Regions from separate parts of the Streptomyces sp. NPDC001700 genome, predicted to be linked through region 1. Evidence: riboswitches for the same ligand, from Rfam matches in the RefSeq annotation. Region 1 holds a riboswitch; each other region holds the start of a gene.
The links. Region 1 has a riboswitch for cobalamin ahead of metE (5-methyltetrahydropteroyltriglutamate--homocysteine S-methyltransferase). Riboswitches for the same ligand answer to the same signal wherever they lie in the genome.
Positions count from the first base shown of each region.

Region 1 (6,365 bases):
CCGTCGGTGGGCATGGCCGGGGGCTCGGCCCAGGACCCGGCCTCGCCGTACTTCTGGAACGCCTCGTAGTCGAAGTCCGCGAGGCCGCCGCCCGCCTTGGAGAGCCGTACGTCGCGGTCCATCTGCCCGTCGCCGCCGTTGTTGCGGATCGCGAGGTCCGGGTAGGCGTCGTCGTTGTACCGGGCGATGGTGAGCTGCCTGGCCTCGCCGTGGTCGCCGATGTCGGAGTGCTCGGCGTCGGCGGACCGCAGGTTCGTCCGGTCCAGCGGGCCGGGACGGTATTCCGCGAGGCGGGCCGTCGAGGGGTCGTCGCCGCCGGACGGCTCGACGATGTTGACGACCATGTCCAGCGTGCCGTCGTCCTGGAAGTCGGCGACGGCGGCGGTCGCGATCTCGCCCTTCTTGGCGCCGAGAAGGTCCTTGACGGGGAGTTTCTTGCCGAACGAGCCGTTCTTGGCGCCCCACTGGACCGTCATCTCGGTGCCGGTGTGCCCGGGGTTGGTGATCTTGTCCGGGTAGGTGTCGCCGTCGAGGTCACCGAGCAGCGTGGTCGCGTCGGCCAGGCACGGGGCCGACGGCTCGGCCGCCCCGGCCTGGTAACCGGCGAAGGTCAGGGTCAGGGCGGCGGCCGCGAGCGGCACGGCGATCAAACGTGAGCGCTTCCGAAGCATTAATGAACACCTTTCAGTTACTGACGCCCCGTGAGATGCCTGCGCTTACAAGGAAGTTCACCCAAGGACACCGCGTTATCTGAATGTGACATTCCATCGGCGGCGCCACGAGGCTCCAGCACTCTCTTGCGGTGACTGGGAAACCGTAGGAGAGTGCCCTGATGGCAACCAAACAGCAGCTCGACGGCCTGCCCGAGGACGCGGATCTGAGGCGCGCGGACTCCCTGGCCCGGGAGATCTTCTCGGACGTGGCCAACAAGTGGGCACTCCTGATCATCGAGGCGATCGGCGAGCGCACCCTGCGCTTCAGCGAGCTGCGGAACGAGGTCGAGGGCGTCAGCCACAAGATGCTCACCCAGAACCTGCGCATGCTGGAGCGCAACGGCCTGGTCGATCGGAAGGTGTACCCCACCGTGCCGCCGCGCGTCGAGTACACCCTCACCGAACCGGGCCGGGCCCTGCGCACCACGGTCGACGCCCTGTGCGGCTGGACCCACCAGTACCTCGACCGCATCGAGGACGCGCGCCAGCGCTTCGGCGCCTGACGGCGGTTCCACACCTCCGACCAGGCGTGACGGTGCCGCGCCCGCACCCTCATGGTGGCCCACCTCACCATCCGGATGGTGGACGGCCCCCTTCCCTCCCGCGCCCCACCCCGTAGGCTGGCCGGTGCAGCTGGTTCGCCCCGTCCGCCAGGCGGGACGCGTCGCAAGAGGGAACCCGGTGGGAATCCGGGACTGCCCCGCAGCGGTGAGCGGGAACGACCGCCGTCATGTGCACTGGGCCCGGCGATATCGGGCCTGGGAAGCGACGGCCAGTAGGTGTCCTCCCCCGGAGGACGTGCCCGCGAGTCCGAAGACCTGCCAGTGGCCCGCGTACGAACCACTCGTGCGCGGCATCTCGGTGACCTCGAGGGCGGGTCGGCGTACCTACCAGGCGGATGACCGCGCTGTGCCGCGCGGGGTCGTCTTCCGCCGGGTTCCGTCACCCTTCGCGCTCTCGTCCCGTCGCCGGGATCTCAGGGATTCATCTCGCGAAGGAGATCTCCGTGACCAGCAAGACCGCAGCCGCGGCAGCACGGGCCACCGTGTACGGCTACCCGCGCCAGGGCCAGAACCGGGAACTGAAGAAGGCGATCGAGGGCTACTGGAAGGGCCGGGTCACCGCCGACGCCCTCCAGACCACCGCCGCCGAGCTGCGCGCCACCAACTGGCGGCAGCTGGCTGGGGCGGGCATCCACGAGGTGCCCACCGGCGACTTCTCGTTCTACGACCACGTCCTGGACACCACCGTCATGGTCGGCGCGATCCCCACCCGGCACCGCGCCGCCGTCGAGGCGAACGCCCTGGACGGCTACTTCGCCATGGCGCGCGGCACCCAGGACGTGGCGCCGCTGGAAATGACGAAGTGGTTCGACACCAACTACCACTACCTGGTGCCCGAGCTGGGCCCGGACACGGTGTTCTCGGCCGACTCCACCCAGCAGGTGGCGGAGCTGAAGGAGGCCGTGGCCCTGGGCCTGACCGCCCGGCCCGTCCTGGTCGGCCCGGTCACCTACCTGCTGCTCGCCAAGCCCGCCCCCGGCGTGGCCGCGGACTTCGACCCGCTCACCCTGCTCGACCGGCTGCTGCCGGTGTACGCGGAGGTGCTGGCCGATCTGCGCGCGGCGGGCGCCGCGTGGGTGCAGCTGGACGAGCCCGCCCTCGTCCAGGACCGCACCCCGGCCGAGCTGAACGCCGCCGAGCGCGCGTACCGCGACCTCGGCGCCCTCGCCGACCGGCCGAAGCTGCTGGTGGCCTCCTACTTCGACCGGCTCGGCGACGCCCTGCCGGTGCTGGCCAAGGCCCCGGTCGACGGGCTCGCGCTGGACTTCACCGAGGCGGCGGCCGCCAACCTGGACGCGCTGGCCGCCGTCGGCGGACTGCCCGGCAAGCGCCTGGTGGCGGGCGTGGTCAACGGCCGCAACATCTGGGTCAACGACCTGGAGAAGTCCCTGTCCACGCTGGGCACCCTGCTGGGTCTTGCCGACCGGGTCGACGTGGCCGCCTCCTGCTCCCTCCTCCATGTGCCGCTCGACGCGGCGGCCGAGCGGGACATCGAGCCGCAGATCCTGCGCTGGCTGGCCTTCGCGAAGCAGAAGACCGCCGAGATCACCGCCCTCGCCAAGGGCCTCGCCCGGGGCACCGACGCCATCGCCGGTGAACTCGCCACCAACCGCGCCGCGCTGGCCTCCCGCGCCGACTCACCCATCACCCACGATCCGGCGGTACGGGCCCGCGCCGCCGCGGTCACGGACGCCGACACCCGCCGCTCCCAGCCGTACGGCGAGCGCAGCGCGGCCCAGCGCGCCCACCTCGGCCTGCCGCTGCTGCCGACGACCACCATCGGCTCCTTCCCGCAGACCGGCGAGCTGCGCGCCGCCCGCGCCGACCTGCGCACCGGCCGGATCGACACGGCCGGTTACGAGGAGCGGATCAAGGCCGAGATCCAGGAGGTGGTCACCTTCCAGGAGAAGGCCGGACTGGACGTCCTGGTGCACGGCGAGGCCGAGCGCAACGACATGGTCCAGTACTTCGCCGAACAGCTCACCGGCTATCTGGCCACCCAGCACGGCTGGGTGCAGTCCTACGGCACCCGCTACGTCCGCCCGCCGGTCCTGGCCGGGGACATCTCCCGGCCCGAGCCGATGACGGTGCGCTGGACGACGTACGCCCAGTCCCTCACCGACCGCCCGGTCAAGGGCATGCTCACCGGCCCCGTGACCATGCTCGCCTGGTCCTTCGTCCGCGACGACCAGCCGCTCGCCGACACCGCGCGCCAGGTCGCCCTGGCCCTGCGCGACGAGGTGGGCGACCTGGAGACGGCCGGAAGCTCGGTGATCCAGGTCGACGAACCCGCGCTGCGCGAGACCCTGCCGCTGCGCGCCGCCGACCGCGCGGCGTATCTGGCGTGGGCCACCGAGGCCTTCCGCCTCAGCACGACCGGGGTGCGCCCGAACACGCAGATCCACACCCATATGTGCTACGCCGAGTTCGGGGACATCGTCCAGGCCATCGACGACCTCGACGCCGATGTCATCAGCCTGGAGGCGGCCCGCTCCCATATGCAGGTGGCGCGCGAACTGGCCGCCCACGGCTATCCGCGCGAGGCCGGACCGGGCGTCTACGACATCCACTCCCCACGCGTGCCGAGCGCCGAGGAGGCGTCCGAACTGCTGCGCGCCGGGCTTGAGGCCATTCCCGCCGAGCGGCTGTGGGTCAACCCCGACTGCGGTCTGAAGACCCGCGGCTGGCCCGAGACCCGCGCCTCGCTGGAGAACCTGGTCGCCGCCGCCCGCACGGTCCGCGGTGAGCTGTCCGGTTCCTGACCCGGACACCCCAACGGGCCGGGGCGCCTCGCGCACCCCGGCCCGTTTCCTGTCCCGGCCCCCGGTCGGGACAGGCGCGCGGCCTCACTTCCACGCTGCACTTAGGTTTACCTAACTTTTCCTCGCGGCACAACACCCGCCACGGGGAGTCGCGCTCGTGGCTCAGCCGCGCGCGGTGGCGGCTCGCAGCGCGCCGTACTGGAGCGCCGCGAAGCCCGCCACCACGGTGGCCTGCAGCGGTATCCACACGGTCCCGGTGGTGGACGGCGACAGCCACAGCGCGAGCGCCGCGACGCTGAGCACCGCCCATGCCACGTTCGCCTCCACCACACACCGCACCGCGAGGACCGGCGGGTGCCGCCGGGACGCGAGGAAGCCGACGCCCGCCGCGTACACGAGCAGGAACGCTCCCACACAGACGAGCATCGCCCGGTCGACGCCGAGCAGATCGCGGAGAGGCCCCGAAGCGGCCAGGTAGGCGAGGGCGTTGGCACCGGTGACGGCGGCGTCGAGGGCCAGGAAGCGGCGCAGCCAGAGGCGGGCCGCTGAGGCGTCGGCGGGTGCGGTACGGCCCACGTGGGTTGCGGACATGGCAATCAACCTCCGTCAGGGAAAGGGGCGTTGGTCAACGCCGGGCCCCGAGCCGGAGTGCGCCGGTTCGGGGCCCCACGACCCTCACCTTGCCGCCACCCGCGCGGACGGTCGATTACCTCGCGGGTAAGGGCCGTAGGCCGGAGCCGGGGTGGGTCTCAGCGTTTGGTGGTGCTGTTGAACAGCGAGCGCGACCAGAGGTAGCCGACCAGGGTGATCCCGGCACACCAGGCGAGCGAGATCCAGCCGCTGTCGCCGATCGCGGAGCCGGAGAGCAGGCCGCGCAGGGTCTCGGTCATCGGTGTGAACGGCTGGTACTCGGCGAACCAGCGCAGGCCCGGTGACATCGAGTCGGCCGGTACGAACGCCGAGCCGAGGAACGGCAGGAACTGGACCAGCAGCGGCTTGTTGCTCGCCGATTCGACGGTCTTGGAGATCAGGCCGAGCGCGGCCGACAGCCAGGTCACCGCGAAGGCGATGGCCGCGAGGAGACCGGTGGCGGCCAGCCACTCCAGCGGAGTCGCGTCCGACCGGAAGCCGACGGCGAGTGCCACACCCACGACGAGGACGGCGCACACCATGGTCTGGATGACACTGCCGATGACATGCCCCGTCATGAACGACGAGCGTGTGATGCTCATGGTGCGGAAACGGTTGATGATGCCCTCGGTCATGTCGGAGCACACCGCGACCGAGGTCGACATCGAACCGGCGGCCACCCCCATGATGATGATGCCGGGCGTCAGATAGGTCAGATACGCGTCCCGGTCGCCGCCCATCCCGGCGCCGATCGAGTCACCGAAGGCGTAGACGAACAGCAGCAGCATCAGGATCGGCGTCATGGCGCTGCCGAACCCCACGGCCGGGTAGCGGATCGCGTGCTTGAGGTTGCGCCGCAGCATCGTCATCGAGTCGTGCACGGCGTACGCGAGGGTGCTCATCGCAGGGTCTCCTTGACGGGAAGCGGAGTGGCGGCGGCGCCGTCGCCGGTCAGGGCGAGGAACACGTCGTCCAGGTCGGGCGTGTGCACGGAGAAGTCGGCGGCCCGGGTCCCGGCGGCGTCCAGCCGGTCGAGCAGGGCGCGCAGCGCGTCGATGCCGCCGTCGCCCGCCACGCGCAGGGCGAGGTTCTCCTCGTCGCGGGCGGCGCCGGGGAAGGCGGCGGCCGCGCGCTCGTACTCGGCGGGTTCGGTGAACCGCAGCCGGACGTGGCTGCCGGGGATCCGCGCCTTCAGCTCGTCGGCGGAGCCCTCGGCGACGATCCGGCCGCCGTCCAGCACGGCGATCCGGTCGGCCAGCTGGTCGGCCTCCTCCAGGTACTGGGTGGTGAGGAAGACCGTGGTGCCGCCCGCGACCAGCGAGCGCACCATCTCCCACATGGTGCGGCGGCTGCGGGGGTCGAGCCCGGTCGTCGGCTCGTCCAGGAAGATCACCTGCGGGTCGCCGACCAGCGTCATGGCGAGGTCGAGCCTGCGCCGCATCCCGCCGGAGAAGGTCGCGGCCCGCTTGTCCGCCACGTCCGCGATCCCGAACCGCTCCAGCAACGCCCGGGCGCGGGAGCGGCCTTCGCGCTTGCCGAGGCGCAGCAGGTCGGCCATGAGGAGCAGGTTCTCCTCGGCGGTGAGCAGATCGTCGAGCGCGGCGAACTGCCCGGTGACACCGATCGCGGAACGTACCGCGTCCGACGCGGCGGCGACGTCGTGGCCCGCGACCTGGGCCTGTCCCCCGTCGGCGGCG
Region 1 is NZ_JBSFGE010000021.1:100,577-106,941, forward strand. It holds gene ACWC5C_RS31735 (FG-GAP repeat domain-containing protein) at 1-671, opposite strand, end outside; gene ACWC5C_RS31740 (winged helix-turn-helix transcriptional regulator) at 833-1,216, shown strand; cobalamin riboswitch at 1,330-1,553, shown strand; gene metE (5-methyltetrahydropteroyltriglutamate--homocysteine S-methyltransferase) at 1,720-4,038, shown strand; gene ACWC5C_RS31750 (hypothetical protein) at 4,201-4,629, opposite strand; gene ACWC5C_RS31755 (ABC transporter permease) at 4,788-5,570, opposite strand; gene ACWC5C_RS31760 (ATP-binding cassette domain-containing protein) at 5,567-6,365, opposite strand, start outside.

Region 2 (6,365 bases), on a different contig from region 1:
GATGGCGGGGAGCTTGGCCGGGTCCATCGCGGAGATGGCGGCGTACTCGTCCAGCAGCTGTTCCAGGCGCGCGATGTCGCCGTACGAGTCGGCGCGGGCCATCGGCGGCACGAGGTGGTCGACCAGGGTGGCGTGGACGCGGCGCTTGGCCTGGGTGCCCTCGCCGGGGTCGTTGACCAGGAACGGGTAGATCAGCGGCAGGTCGCCGAGCGCGGCGTCGGGTCCGCAGGCGGCGGACAGGGCCGCGTTCTTGCCCGGCAGCCACTCCAGGTTGCCGTGCTTGCCCAGGTGCACCATGGCGTCGGCGCCGAAGCCGCCGTCGGCCTGGGGGCTCGCCATCCAGCGGTAGGCGGCCAGGTAGTGGTGCGAGGGCGGCAGGTCGGGGTCGTGGTAGATGGCGATGGGGTTCTCGCCGAAGCCGCGCGGCGGCTGGATGACGACCAGCAGGTTGCCGTGGCGCAGCGCGGCGAGGACGATCTCGCCCTCGGGGTCGCGGCTGGTGTCCACGAACATCTCGCCGGGCGGCGGGCCCCAGTGCTCCTCGACCGCGTCGCGCAGCTGCTGCGGCAGCGTGGCGTACCAGCGGCGGTAGTCGGCGGCGGGGACGCGGACCGGGTTCTTGGCCAGCTGCTCCTCGGTGAGCCAGTCCTGGTCGTGGCCGCCCGCCTCGATGAGGGCGTAGATCAGCTCGTCGCCGACGCCGGAGACCAGGCCCGGAAGCGCGCCCTCGCCCTCCTCGGGGCCGAGGTCGTACCCCTCGGCGCGCAGTCGGCGCAGCAGGGCGACGGCGCTGGCGGGGGTGTCGAGGCCGACCGCGTTGCCGATCCGGGAGTGCTTGGTGGGGTAGGCGGACAGGACGAGCGCGAGGCGCTTGTCGGCCGCCGGTATGTGGCGGAGCCGGGCGTGTCGTACCGCGATTCCGGCGACACGCGCGGCGCGCTCGGGGTCGGCGGCGTAGACCGGCAGGCCGTCCTCGTCGACCTCCTTGAAGGAGAACGGGACGGTGATGAGCCGTCCGTCGAACTCCGGGACGGCGACCTGGGTCGCGGCGTCCAGCGGGGACAACCCCTCGTCGTTCTCCTCCCACGCGCTGCGGGACGAGGTCAGGCACAGCGCCTGGAGTACGGGGACGTCGAGCCCGGCGAGCGCGCCCGCGTCCCACGACTCGTCGTCGCCGCCCGCCGACGCCTCGGCGGGGCGGGTGCCGCCCGCGGCGAGCACGGTGGTGACGACGGCGTCGGCCGCGCCGAGTGCCTCGATCAGCTCGGGCTCGGGGGCCCGGAGGGAGGCGACGTACAGCGGCAGCGGGCGCGCCCCGGCGTCCTCCACGGCCTGGCACAGGGCTTCCACGAAGGCGGTGTTGCCGCTCATGTGGTGGGCCCGGTAGTAGAGCACGGCGATGGTCGGGCCGGTGACGTCCTCGCGCGCGGTGCGCTCCAGCGGACCCCAGGTGGGGGCGGGGGCGGGCGGCTCGAAGCCGTGGCCGGTGAGCAGCACGGTGTCGGAGAGGAACCGGGCCAGCTGCTCCAGGTTGGCGGGTCCGCCGTGGGCGAGGTAGGCGTGCGCCTCGGCGGCGATGCCCACGGGGACCGTGGACGCCTCCATGAGCTGGGCGTCAGGGGCCTGTTCACCGGTGAGCACGACGACCGGGAGGTCGCCCGCGAGCAGGGTTTCGAGGCCTTCCTCCCAGGCGCGGACGCCACCGAGGAGCCGTACGACGACGAGTTCGGCACCGTCGAGGAGACCGGGCAGCTCGTCGAGCGCGAGCCGCGCCGGGTTGGCGAGGCGGTATGGCACCGGGCCCGTGGCCGCGCGGGCACTGAGCAGGTCGGTGTCGGACGTCGACAGCAGAAGGATCATGGCTCAGCGCGCCTTCCTCGGGGTCCGCGCCCCGGGCGGGTTGTGAAGACGGCGGGAGTTCCTGGCTCGCACGGCGGGCTGGCCGTGCTCACAGTGGCGGGACCGCACCGGATTCGCACCGGTTTCCTCCCCTAAACGCCGTCTTAAGCGTCCGGCGGGCCAGACGGCCCGCCGCAGAGCATAGTAGGCGTTCCTGACCTGGCACGGGACGGTGAGGGCCGACGAAACGTCGGTATGCTCGCCGCCATGTCCCTCCCCCCGACAACCGTCCCACCTGCGGATGAAGCGCCCCCACGCCGGGAGCGCGGACGCGATGACGCCTGCCCCGGCGCGCTGCGGCTGCACCCGGCGGACGACGGGTCCCTGGCGCGCGTCCGCATCCCGGGCGGCTTGCTGACGGTGCGTCAGGCGCAGGCGCTGGCGCGGGTGAGCGAGGAGTTGGGGGACGGCGGACTGGATCTCACCTCGCGCGGAAATCTCCAGCTCCGTGGCCTGGCGGCGACCTGCGGTGGCGAGCTGGCGGCCGGGCTGCGGGACGCCGGACTACTCCCCTCCGAGCTGTACGACCGGGTGCGCAACATCGCGGCGTCCCCGCTGAGCGGGCTCGACGGCGCCGGATACGGCGATGTCACGGCGTGGGCGCGGGAGTTGGACGCCGCGCTGTGCGGTGGCGCGTGGGAAGAACTGTCCGGCTTGTCGGGCCGTTTCCTGTTCGCCATGGACGACGGCCGGGGCGATGTGGCCGCGCTGGACGCGGATGTGACATTGATCGCAACGGGGGATGGCCGGGCCGTACTGCGGGTGGGCTCCGGGGCTGACGGGGTCGCGTTGGAGGTGCGGGCGCGGGATGTGCCGCGTGCCGCCGCGCTGGCCGCCGTGGAGTTCCTGGCCAGGGCCCGCGCGAGCGGCACGCGGGCGTGGCGGGTGCGCGACCTGCCCGCGCAACACGCCGTCACCGTCGACGGCTTGGCGGCGCGACTCGCGGACGAGAGCGTCGAAGCGGAGCGAATCGGACATGAGTGGCCGGGTGGCGCGCCCGGCACACCGCCCGCGCCGGGCGTCGTGTCCGGGCCGGACGGGCGCCACGCCGTGTCCGTCCTGGTGCCCCTGGGCCGGGTCCGCGCCGCACAGTGGCGGCTGCTCGCCGCGCTCGCCTCCCGGGGCGGGTCGGGTGAGCTGCGTGTGACACCCTGGCGCGGCGTGGTGCTCCCGGGGTTCACGGCGGACGGCGCGGCGGCCGCGGCGCGTGAAGTGACCGACGCGGGGCTGGTGACCGAGCCGGATTCCCCATGGGCCGGGGTCGGCGCGTGTACGGGACGGCCGGGCTGCGCCAAGTCCCTGGCCGATGTGCGCGCCCACGCGACACGCGCGGTGGCGGGCACTCCCCGCTCCCCCGGCGCGCCGCCGGTGTACTTCTCCGGCTGCGAGCGGCGCTGCGGCCACCCCGGCGGCCACTGGGTGGACGCGCTGGCCACGTCCGCTACGGACTACCGGCTCACCGTGCGCGACACGCGCGAGCCGGACGGGGTGACCGGCGGCGGCGTGATGGACGTAGTGGACGTGGCAGCAGAGCAACTGGCCGACGCCGTGGCGGCGGCCCGCGGAACAGCATGATCAACGACATGATCGAGGACATCGAGGACACCGTGTTCGACTACGAGAAGGACGGGGCGGCCATCTACCGCGCCTCCTTTGCCACCATCCGCGCCGAGGCGGACCTGGGCGGCCTCCCCGCCGACGTCAGCCAGGTCGTGGTGCGGATGATCCACGCGTGCGGCATGGTCGACCTGGTCAAGGACCTCGCGTACACCCCCGAGGTGGTCGCCCGCGCCCGGGAGGCGCTGCGCGCCGGGGCGCCCGTGCTCTGCGACGCCCAGATGGTCGCCAGCGGCGTCACCCGAAAGCGGCTGCCCGCCGACAACGACGTGGTGTGCACGCTGTCCGACCCGGCCGTACCGGAGTTGGCGCGGCGCATGGGGACGACGCGCAGCGCCGCCGCGCTGGAGCTGTGGCGGGACCGGCTGGAGGGTTCGGTCGTGGCGGTCGGCAACGCGCCCACCGCGCTGTTCCGGCTGCTGGAGATGATCGAGCAGGGCGCGCCGCGCCCGGCCGCCGTCATCGGCGTACCGGTCGGGTTCATCGGCGCCGCCGAGTCCAAGGAGGCGCTGGCCGGACACCCGGCGGCGCCCCACCATCTGGTGGTGCGCGGCCGACGCGGCGGCAGCGCCATCGCCGCGGCCGCGATCAACGCGATAGCGAGCGAGGAAGAGTGAGCGAGCAGCAGCGAGAGGCGACGCCCGCGGCGAAGGGCCGGCTGTACGGCGTGGGCCTCGGGCCCGGTGACCCTTCCCTGATGACGGTACGGGCGGTCGAGGTCATCGCCGGGGCCGATGTCGTGGCGTACCACAGCGCCCGGCACGGCCGCAGCATCGCCCGCTCCATCGCCGAGCGGCATCTGCGGCCCGACCACATCGAGGAGCGGCTCGTCTACCCGGTCACCACGGAGGGCACCGACCATCCGGGCGGCTACCGGGGCGCGATGGAGGAGTTCTACACGGAGGCGGCGGCGCGGCTCGCCGCGCATCTGGACGCGGGGCGCACGGTCGCGGTGCTGGCCGAGGGCGACCCGCTCTTCTACGGCTCGTACATGCACATGCACAAGCGGCTCGCCGACCGCTATCCGACCGAGGTGATCCCCGGCGTCACCTCGGTGAGCGCGGCGGCCGCCCGGCTCGGCGCGCCGCTGGTGGAGGGCGAGGAGGTGCTGACGGTCCTCCCGGGCACGCTGCCCGAGGAGGAGCTGACGGCGCGCCTCGCGACGACCGACGCGGCGGCGGTCATGAAGCTCGGCCGCACCTTCCCGACCGTACGGCGCGCCCTGGAGCGTTCGGGGCGGCTCGCCGACGCGCGGTACGTGGAGCGCGCCACGATGAGCGCGGAGCGCACCGGGTCGCTGGGCGAGGTCGATCCGTCGTCCGTGCCCTACTTCTCGGTGGCGGTGCTGCCGAGCCGTATCGACACGCCGGACGCTCCCGATGTCTCCGGGTCCGGGCGCGCGGGCGAGGTCGTCGTGGTGGGCCTCGGCCCGGCCGGTCCGCTGTGGCTCACCCCCGAGGCCCGAGGTGAACTGGCCGCCGCCGAGGACCTGGTCGGCTACACCACCTACCTGGACCGGGTCCCCGTACGCCCCGGCCAGCGGCGCCACCCCTCCGACAACAAGGTCGAGGCCGAACGCGCCGAGTTCGCCCTCGACCTGGCCCGGCGCGGTCGGCGTGTCGCCGTGGTCTCCTCGGGCGACCCCGGCGTGTTCGCCATGGCCACGGCCGTGCTGGAGGCCGCGTCCGAGGACCCGTACCGCGATGTCCCGGTCCGGGTGCTGCCCGGCATGACCGCGGCCCACGCCGCCGCCGCCCGCGCGGGCGCGCCGCTCGGCCACGACTACGCCGTCGTCTCCCTGTCCGACCGGCTCAAGCCCTGGGAGGTCATCGCCGAACGCCTGCGCGCCGCGGCCGCAGCCGATCTGGTGCTCGCGCTCTACAACCCCGGCTCCCGCAGCCGGATCTGGCAGGTCGGCAAGGCCCGCGACCTCCTCCTGGAACACCGCTCGCCGGACACCCCGGTCGTCCTGGGCCGTGACGTCGGCGGCCCCGAGGAGTCCGTCCGCGTCATCCGCCTGGCCGACCTCGACCCGGCCGAGGTGGACATGCGCACGATCCTCCTGATCGGCTCCTCCCAGACCCGCACGGTCCGCCGAGGCGACGGCACCGACATCGTCTGGACCCCGCGCCGCTACCCCGAGGTGTGACTCAGGGGCGTGCGGTCGTACGGGTCGTACGGAGCCAGGCGACGGCCTCGGCGGGGGTCCGGGCCACCGGGACGCCCTCCGGGGCGGGCGGGCGCTGGACGACGACCACGGGGATTCCGGCGGCGCGGGCCGCGGTCAGCTTGGGGGCCGTGGCCCCGGCGCCGCTGTCCTTGGTGACCAGGACGTCGACGCGGTGGCGGCGCAGCAGGGCGCTCTCGCCGTCGAGGGTGAACGGGCCCCGGTCGAGGATCACCTCCATGCGCGGCGGCAGCGGCGGCTGCGGGGCGTCGACCGAGCGGACCAGGAACCACGGGTCGGTGAGGTGGGCGAAGGCGGCCAGCCCCATGCGGCCCGTGGTGAGGAAGACCCGCTCCCCCAGCTCCGGCAGCAGCCGCGCGGCCTCGTCCAGCGAGGCCGCCGGGTGCCAGCGGTCGCCGGGGCCCGCCACCCAGCCGGGGCGGCGCAGGGCGAGCAGGGGAACATGGACGGCGGCGGCCGCCAGGGCCGCGTTGTGACTGATCGTGTCGGCGAAAGGATGGGTGGCGTCGATGAGCGCGTCCACCTGGTGCTCGCGGAGCCAGCGGGCCATGCCATCGGGGCCCCCGAACCCGCCGATCCGCACCTGCCCGGCGGGCAGTCGCGGTGCGGCGACCCGGCCCGCGAGGGAACTGGTGACGCGCAGGGCGGGGTCGCCGTCCAG
Region 2 is NZ_JBSFGE010000004.1:117,320-123,684, forward strand. It holds gene cobN (cobaltochelatase subunit CobN) at 1-1,860, opposite strand, end outside; cobalamin riboswitch at 1,897-2,048, opposite strand; gene cobG (precorrin-3B synthase) at 2,107-3,474, shown strand; gene ACWC5C_RS09010 (precorrin-8X methylmutase) at 3,471-4,133, shown strand; gene ACWC5C_RS09015 (precorrin-2 C(20)-methyltransferase) at 4,130-5,665, shown strand; gene ACWC5C_RS09020 (cobalt-precorrin-6A reductase) at 5,667-6,365, opposite strand, start outside.
Region 2: linked by a shared signal. The riboswitch ahead of cobN (cobaltochelatase subunit CobN) and the one ahead of metE (5-methyltetrahydropteroyltriglutamate--homocysteine S-methyltransferase) in region 1 are both predicted to bind cobalamin.

Region 3 (6,365 bases), on a different contig from region 1:
GTGAACCACCGGACAAGTACACCAACGCTGGAAAAATACTTGAGCGCCCCAATGTGCGCCGGTACGGCCGTCCTCAGACGAGCACCACGAACGTGACCGCCATCCCCAGCGCCATGGCACTGTGGCAGGCGAGACCGAACGCGTCGCGCTCGACCGGGGCCGCGGGACGCCGCGGACCGGTGGCGTAGACGAGCCGGGCGGCGTCGAAGCTCCGCGCCAGCCACCACACGCCCAGCACGAGCAGCACCACGGCCAGCAGCCCGGCGGTCAGCCTCGGGGCGGTGTCGGTGAGAGCCATCGTCACGGTGCCGGATCCACCGGACATGTCCATCCCCGGCATGTGCGCCATGTCGTGGGAACCGCCGTGGCCCGCCATCGCACTGGAGCCGTGTCCCGCCATCGAGCCGGACGAGACCATCGCGGCGGCCATCCAGGCCATCGCGCCCATCATGACGATGTGCGGGAGGGCGCCCCGCAACGCCCGTGTACGGGAGGCGGACGCGGGTCGCGCCAGCGCCACTCCCGCGAACCACATGGCGCCCAGCGTGAACAGCGCGACCTGCGGTCCGGCGGGGAGGTCCATTCCCCAGGGCCACACCATCGCCGCCATGGCGAAGGCCATCACCGCGTGCAGCAGGTGTGCGACCCTCTCGACCGCGCCCGGGCCGCCTCCGGCGCGTCCGGGCGCGCCGGTCCGCCACATCGCGGCGAGGGCGGGCACGACGAACAGCAGGGTCAGGATCCACCGCAGACCCGTCGAGGCGATCATCGGGCCACTCCCCGCGTCGTCACGGGTTCGGGCCGGTGGGGCTCGGGCAATTCGCTGCTCCGGGGTATGAGGTCGTGGTCCTCACGGCCGTTCGGCCGCGTCCGCGCATGTGCGGTCGCGGTCGCGGTCGGCGTGGTCTGTTTGTCGGGCATCGCTGGGCCTTCTCTCAGGCGGCGGCACGGACAGTGATGAGCGGGGCCGGTCGGTCGCGGCAGGGACCGCGGGATACCGCGGCCCCGCCGGGCCGTCCGCTGTGGGGTCAGGCGGTTGCGAGGCCCGCGACGCCGTATCCCGCTTCGGTGATCGCGGCGCGGACTTGCTCGTCGTCGAGCGTGGTGCCGCGTACCGTGACCTCGTTCGACGGAAGGTCCACGCTGACCTCGCTGACCCCGGACACCTCGGAGACCTCCTCGGTGATGCTGGCGACACAGTGTCCGCAGGTCATGCCGGTGACGATGTAACGGATCTCAGTCATGGTCATCGCTCCTGGTGTACGGGGAGGGTGATGCTTTCGATGGGGAATACGCGCATATGAGCGCTGGTGTTCACGTCGGGCTCCGGCGGGGCGGAGAAACCTCGCGCTCCACATGTCGGACGACAGGGCCGGGCAGTTCCCGGCGGGGACGGTCTTCTCCTTGTATGACAGAGCCCCCGCTTGGTGAGCGCCCTGCCGCCCCGGCCCGTAATGGTGAGCGGACCCCAGCCGTTTCCGGAAGCCAGCACAGGGAGTGCCGAAGATGCCGCTGACCGATACCGCCGCGCCGCCGCGACCGGCGCCCGACGAGGCGGAGCCACTCGGCGCCCGGTTGCGCCGCGCGCTGCCGCCTCCCGCGCTGGCCGGATTCCTCGTCCTCCTGGTGGTGTTGATGGCCGCCTCCTACGCCGTGGGGCGCGCCGCCGGTCCGGTGGATCCCGGCATCCACCGGAGCGTGCCGCAGGACGACGGGGGCGGCGGCATGGGCACCCACGGCATGGGACCGCTGAGCCACGGCGCGTGGACGGAGGAGCGATGAGCGAGCGCCCGGACGCCGCGTCCCCTCCGAATGCCACGTCCCCTCCGGCCGACACCTCCGACGCGCCCACCCACACCACCGACCTGCTGATCGGCGGCATGACGTGCGCGGCCTGCGTGAACCGGGTGGAGAAGAAGCTGGCCCGCGTCGAGGGCGTGAGCGCCTCCGTGAACCTGGCCACCGGTACGGCGCGGGTCTCCCACCCGGAGACCGTGACCACGGATGAGCTGATCGCCACCGTCGAACGGGCCGGATACACCGCCGAACTCCCGGCGCCCGCCCCCGGAACCACCGACGGGGACCTTTCCGTGGATTCCACGGACGGGTCAGATGGACAGGACCGCGAAGCCGCCGGTGACGTCGAACGGCTCATCTTCACCGCGGTGCTGGCAGTGCCGGTGATGGTGCTCTCGATGGTTCCCGCCTGGCAGTTCGACCGGTGGCAGCAGGTGTGTTTCATCCTCGCCACTCCGGTCGCGACCTGGGGCGCGTGGCCCTTCCACCACCGGGCGCTGCGCGGCCTGCGGCACGCGGCGGCCACCATGGACACCCTGGTGTCCCTCGGCGTCCTCGCGTCCTACGCGTGGTCGGCGTACGCGCTGCTCTGGGGTGGCGCTGGCGTACCGGGCATGCGGATGCCGTTCAGTCTGCTGCCCTCGGCCGACGACGGTGTGCCTCACATCTATCTGGAGGCGGCGGTCGCCGTTCCGCTGTTCGTCCTCCTCGGACGGCATCTGGAGGCGCGTGCCCGGCACCGGAGCGGTTCGGCGCTGCGGTCGCTCGCCGAACTGGGTGCCAAGGACGTGGAGTTGCGGGAGTCCGGCGGCAATCGCCGCATCCCCGTGTCCGCGCTCACCACGGGACAGGAGTTCGTGGTGCGCCCCGGCGAGAAGGTGGCCACGGACGGGGTGGTCGTCGAGGGCGGTTCGGCGCTGGACCTGTCCCTGGTCACCGGCGAGAGCGTGCCGGTCGAGGTGACCCCCGGCACCGCCGTCGTCGGCGGGGCCGTCAACTCCGGCGGTCTGCTCGTCGTACGCGCCACGGCGGTCGGCGCCGACACCCAACTCGCCCGCATCACACAGCTGGTGACCGAGGCCCAGGCGGGCAAGGCCCGGATGCAGCGGCTCGCCGACCAGGTGGCGGGCGTCTTCGTACCGGTCATCGTGGCCATCGCCGCCACCGTGCTGAGCTTCTGGCTCGGCGCGGGTGCGGCGGGTGAGTCGGCCGTCACCGCGGCCGTGGCCGTCCTCGTCGTGGCCTGCCCCTGCGCGCTGGGACTGGCCACACCGACCGCGTTCCTCGTGGCCAGCGGGCGCGGGGCACAGCTCGGCGTCCTCGTCCGCGGCCCGGAGGCGCTGGAGCGGCTGCGCCGCGTGGACACCGCCGTACTCGACAAGACCGGCACGCTCACCACCGGCCGCATGTCCCTGGCCGACGTGGCCGTGGCGGAGGACGGGCCGGAGGAGAAGGATCTGCTCCGGCTGGCCGCGGCCGTGGAGCAGGGCTCCGAACACCCCATCGGCCGCGCGGTGGTGGCGGCGGCCCGCCGCGACGCGGCCGATGACACCGGTCTGCCGGAGGTGACGGAGTTCCGGGCCCACCCCGGAGAGGGCGTGTCCGGCCACGTCGAGGGCCACCGTGTGCGCGTACGCCGCCCGCGTCCGTCGGAGCCTCTGCCGGACGCACTGCGCGAGGCACGGGATGCCGCCGAGCGCGCCGCACACACCGCCGTCATCGTGGAGATCGACGACCGCCCGGTCGGGCTGCTCGCCGTCGGTGACACCTTGCGGCCCACCAGCCGCGAGGCGGTGGCGGCGATGCGCGCGCTGGGCATCGAGCCGGTGCTGGTGACCGGTGATGGGACCGCCCCCGCCCAGGCGATGGCCGAGCAAGCGGGCATTGAGAAGGTCCACGCCGGGGTGACCCCGGAGGGCAAGGAACGGATCGTCGCCGAGCTGCGCGCCGAGGGCCGGTGCGTCGCGGTGATCGGCGACGGAGTCAACGACGCCGCCGCGCTCGCCACCGCCGATCTCGGCATGGCCATGGGCGGTGGCACCGACGCCGCGATCGGCGCCGCCGACATCACCCTCGTACGGGAGGACATGCTGGCCGTCGTCGACGCCATCCGGCTCACCCGGCGCACCCTGAGCACCATCCGCGCCAACCTCGTCTGGGCCTTCGGCTACAACGTGGTCACCGTCCCGCTGGCCGCGACGGGCTGGCTCAACCCCATGGTCGCGGCAGCCGCCATGTCCGCGAGTTCGGTCCTGGTCGTCACCAACAGCCTGCGGCTGCGGGCCTACGCCCCGGGCGGGCGCCGGACCGGCACACCGCCCGCTCCCCTCGCGTCCCATGACTCAGCGGACACCGAGCACGGCCGTACGAGAAGGAAGAACGATGTCCTCAGCGACCGATGACCGCACCCCGCCGCTGCGCCGCCTGAGAGAGACGGTGGCCCGGGGAGCGCGGGCGGCCCTGATCCCGGTGGGCGGCTGCGCACTGGCCCTGGCCCTGCTCACCGGCTACACGGCGACCGGGGCGGCGGGAGTGCCCGTCCCGCGGATCGAGGTCAGCGCCGGCTGGATCCTCCAGTCCCCCGAGCACGTGGCCGCCGCGTACTTCGAGATCCGCAACGTCGGGGACCGGGACGACACCCTGGTCTTCGCCGACTCCCCGGAGCTGGGCGTCTCCATGCTGCGCGAGCCCGACAAGAGGCGGCCGGGCGCCGTCCGTTGGGCGAAGAAGGTGGCCATCCCCGCGCACAGCACACTGCGGATGAAGCGGGGAGGCATCCATGTCGCGGTCCTCGACCCGCCGATGCTGAAGCCGGGCGAGAGGGTGACCTTCAACCTGTGGTTCACCGGCCGCGGCCGGGTGGGGGCCGAGGCGATGCGCTCTCATCTCATCGAGCCGTGAGAGTAGTTCGTCCGCAGCGCTGTGGAGCTGCGGGAGATCTGGACGTGCGCCCTTTATCCGTCACTCAAGGAAAAGTAGGATCACCCGGTCATCACCGCGACGGGAGACAGGAAGCCGGTGCGAATCCGGCACGGTCCCGCCACTGTGACCGGGGAGTGGAACCCTTCGAAGAGGCCACTGAGCACGAGTCCTGCTCCTGGTCCCTCACCGCAGGGCTGGCGATCGGTTCGGTGCGGGTGCCGCCCGGCGAGGTGTGGGGCATCGTGGGACACGGTCTGGGTGCCGACTGGTCGGAGCCGGTCTGGTCCCGGGCGCGCGAGACGATCGTGCTGGACGTACGGGCCCCTCGGGTGCTGCTCGGGGCGGTGACCGGCGCCGGGCTCGCGGTGGTGGGCACCGCCATGCAGGCGCTGGTGCGCAACCCGCTCGCGGAGCCGTATCTGCTGGGCGTGTCCTCCGGGGCGTCCCTGGGCGCGGTCGTCGTGATCGTCTCCGGTGTCGGCCTCTTCGGCACCGTGTCCCTGTCGGTCTCCGCGTTCGCCGGGGCCCTGCTCACCCTGCTGCTCGTGTACACCGCGGCCCGCGCGGGCGGGCGGATCACCTCGGTGCGGCTGGTGCTGTCGGGAGTGGCGGTCGCGTCGGTGCTCACCGCGGTGATGGATCTGCTGCTGCTCACCGCGGACCGGGGCAACCAGGCACGGGAAGTGCTGACCTGGACGCTCGGCGAGCTGGGCGGCGTCCGGTGGGACATGCTGTGGCTGCCCACCACGGCGCTGCTCGTGGGCATCGCCGCGCTGCTGGTACAGGCCCGGTCGCTGAACCTGCTGCTGGCGGGCGAGGAGTCCGCCACGACGATGGGGCTGGACGTGGCGCGGTTCCGCGCCCGGATGTTCGTCCTGCTGTCCCTGGTGACGGGCGTTCTGGTGGCGGCAACGGGGCCGATCGGCTTCGTCGGGCTGATGCTGCCGCACATCGTGCGCATCTTCGTCGGCGGCGACCACCGGCGGCTGCTGCCGACGGCCGCGCTGGCCGGAGCGGTGTTCCTGGTCTGGGCCGACGTCGCCGCCCGCACGGTCGCCGCGCCCATGGAAATCCCCGTCGGCGTCCTGACGGCTCTGTGCGGCGGGCCGTTCTTCCTGTGGCTGATGCGCCGGGACGCCCGGCGGAACACCGAACGGGGGGGGCGGGATGACCGGGGCCGAACTCACCGTCGAGGGGCTGACGCTCACCGCCGGTGCGCACCACCTGGTACGGGACATCTCCCTGACCGCCCGGCCCGGTGAGGTGATCGGTCTGGTCGGTCCCAACGGAAGCGGCAAGTCCAGTCTGCTGCGTGCCGTCTACCGCGTCCTGCGCCCCGACGCCGGGCGCGTCCGCGTCGACGGAGCCGACGCCTGGTCACTGCCCGTGCGGCGACTGGCGCGAACCCTGGCCGCCGTGGTCCAGGAGACGGCGGCGGACTTCGACCTCACGGTGCGGGAGGTGGTGGCGATGGGCCGCACCCCGCACAAACGGCTACTCGAAGGCGAAACCGCCGAGGACGCCCGGCTGATCGAGTCGGCCCTGGAGTCGGTGGACGCGGCCACGCTGGCGGCGCGCCCCTTCGACCGGCTCTCCGGAGGCGAACGCCAGCGGGTACTCATCGCCCGTGCCCTCGCCCAACAGCC
Region 3 is NZ_JBSFGE010000011.1:182,875-189,239, reverse strand. It holds gene ACWC5C_RS21910 (DUF5134 domain-containing protein) at 74-769, opposite strand; gene ACWC5C_RS21905 (heavy-metal-associated domain-containing protein) at 1,029-1,244, opposite strand; gene ACWC5C_RS21900 (hypothetical protein) at 1,507-1,782, shown strand; gene ACWC5C_RS21895 (heavy metal translocating P-type ATPase) at 1,779-4,199, shown strand; gene ACWC5C_RS21890 (copper chaperone PCu(A)C) at 4,180-4,698, shown strand; cobalamin riboswitch at 4,759-4,917, shown strand; partial or broken gene ACWC5C_RS21885 (FecCD family ABC transporter permease) at 4,899-5,879, shown strand; partial or broken gene ACWC5C_RS21880 (ABC transporter ATP-binding protein) at 5,887-6,365, shown strand, end outside.
Region 3: linked by a shared signal. The riboswitch ahead of ACWC5C_RS21885 (FecCD family ABC transporter permease) and the one ahead of metE (5-methyltetrahydropteroyltriglutamate--homocysteine S-methyltransferase) in region 1 are both predicted to bind cobalamin.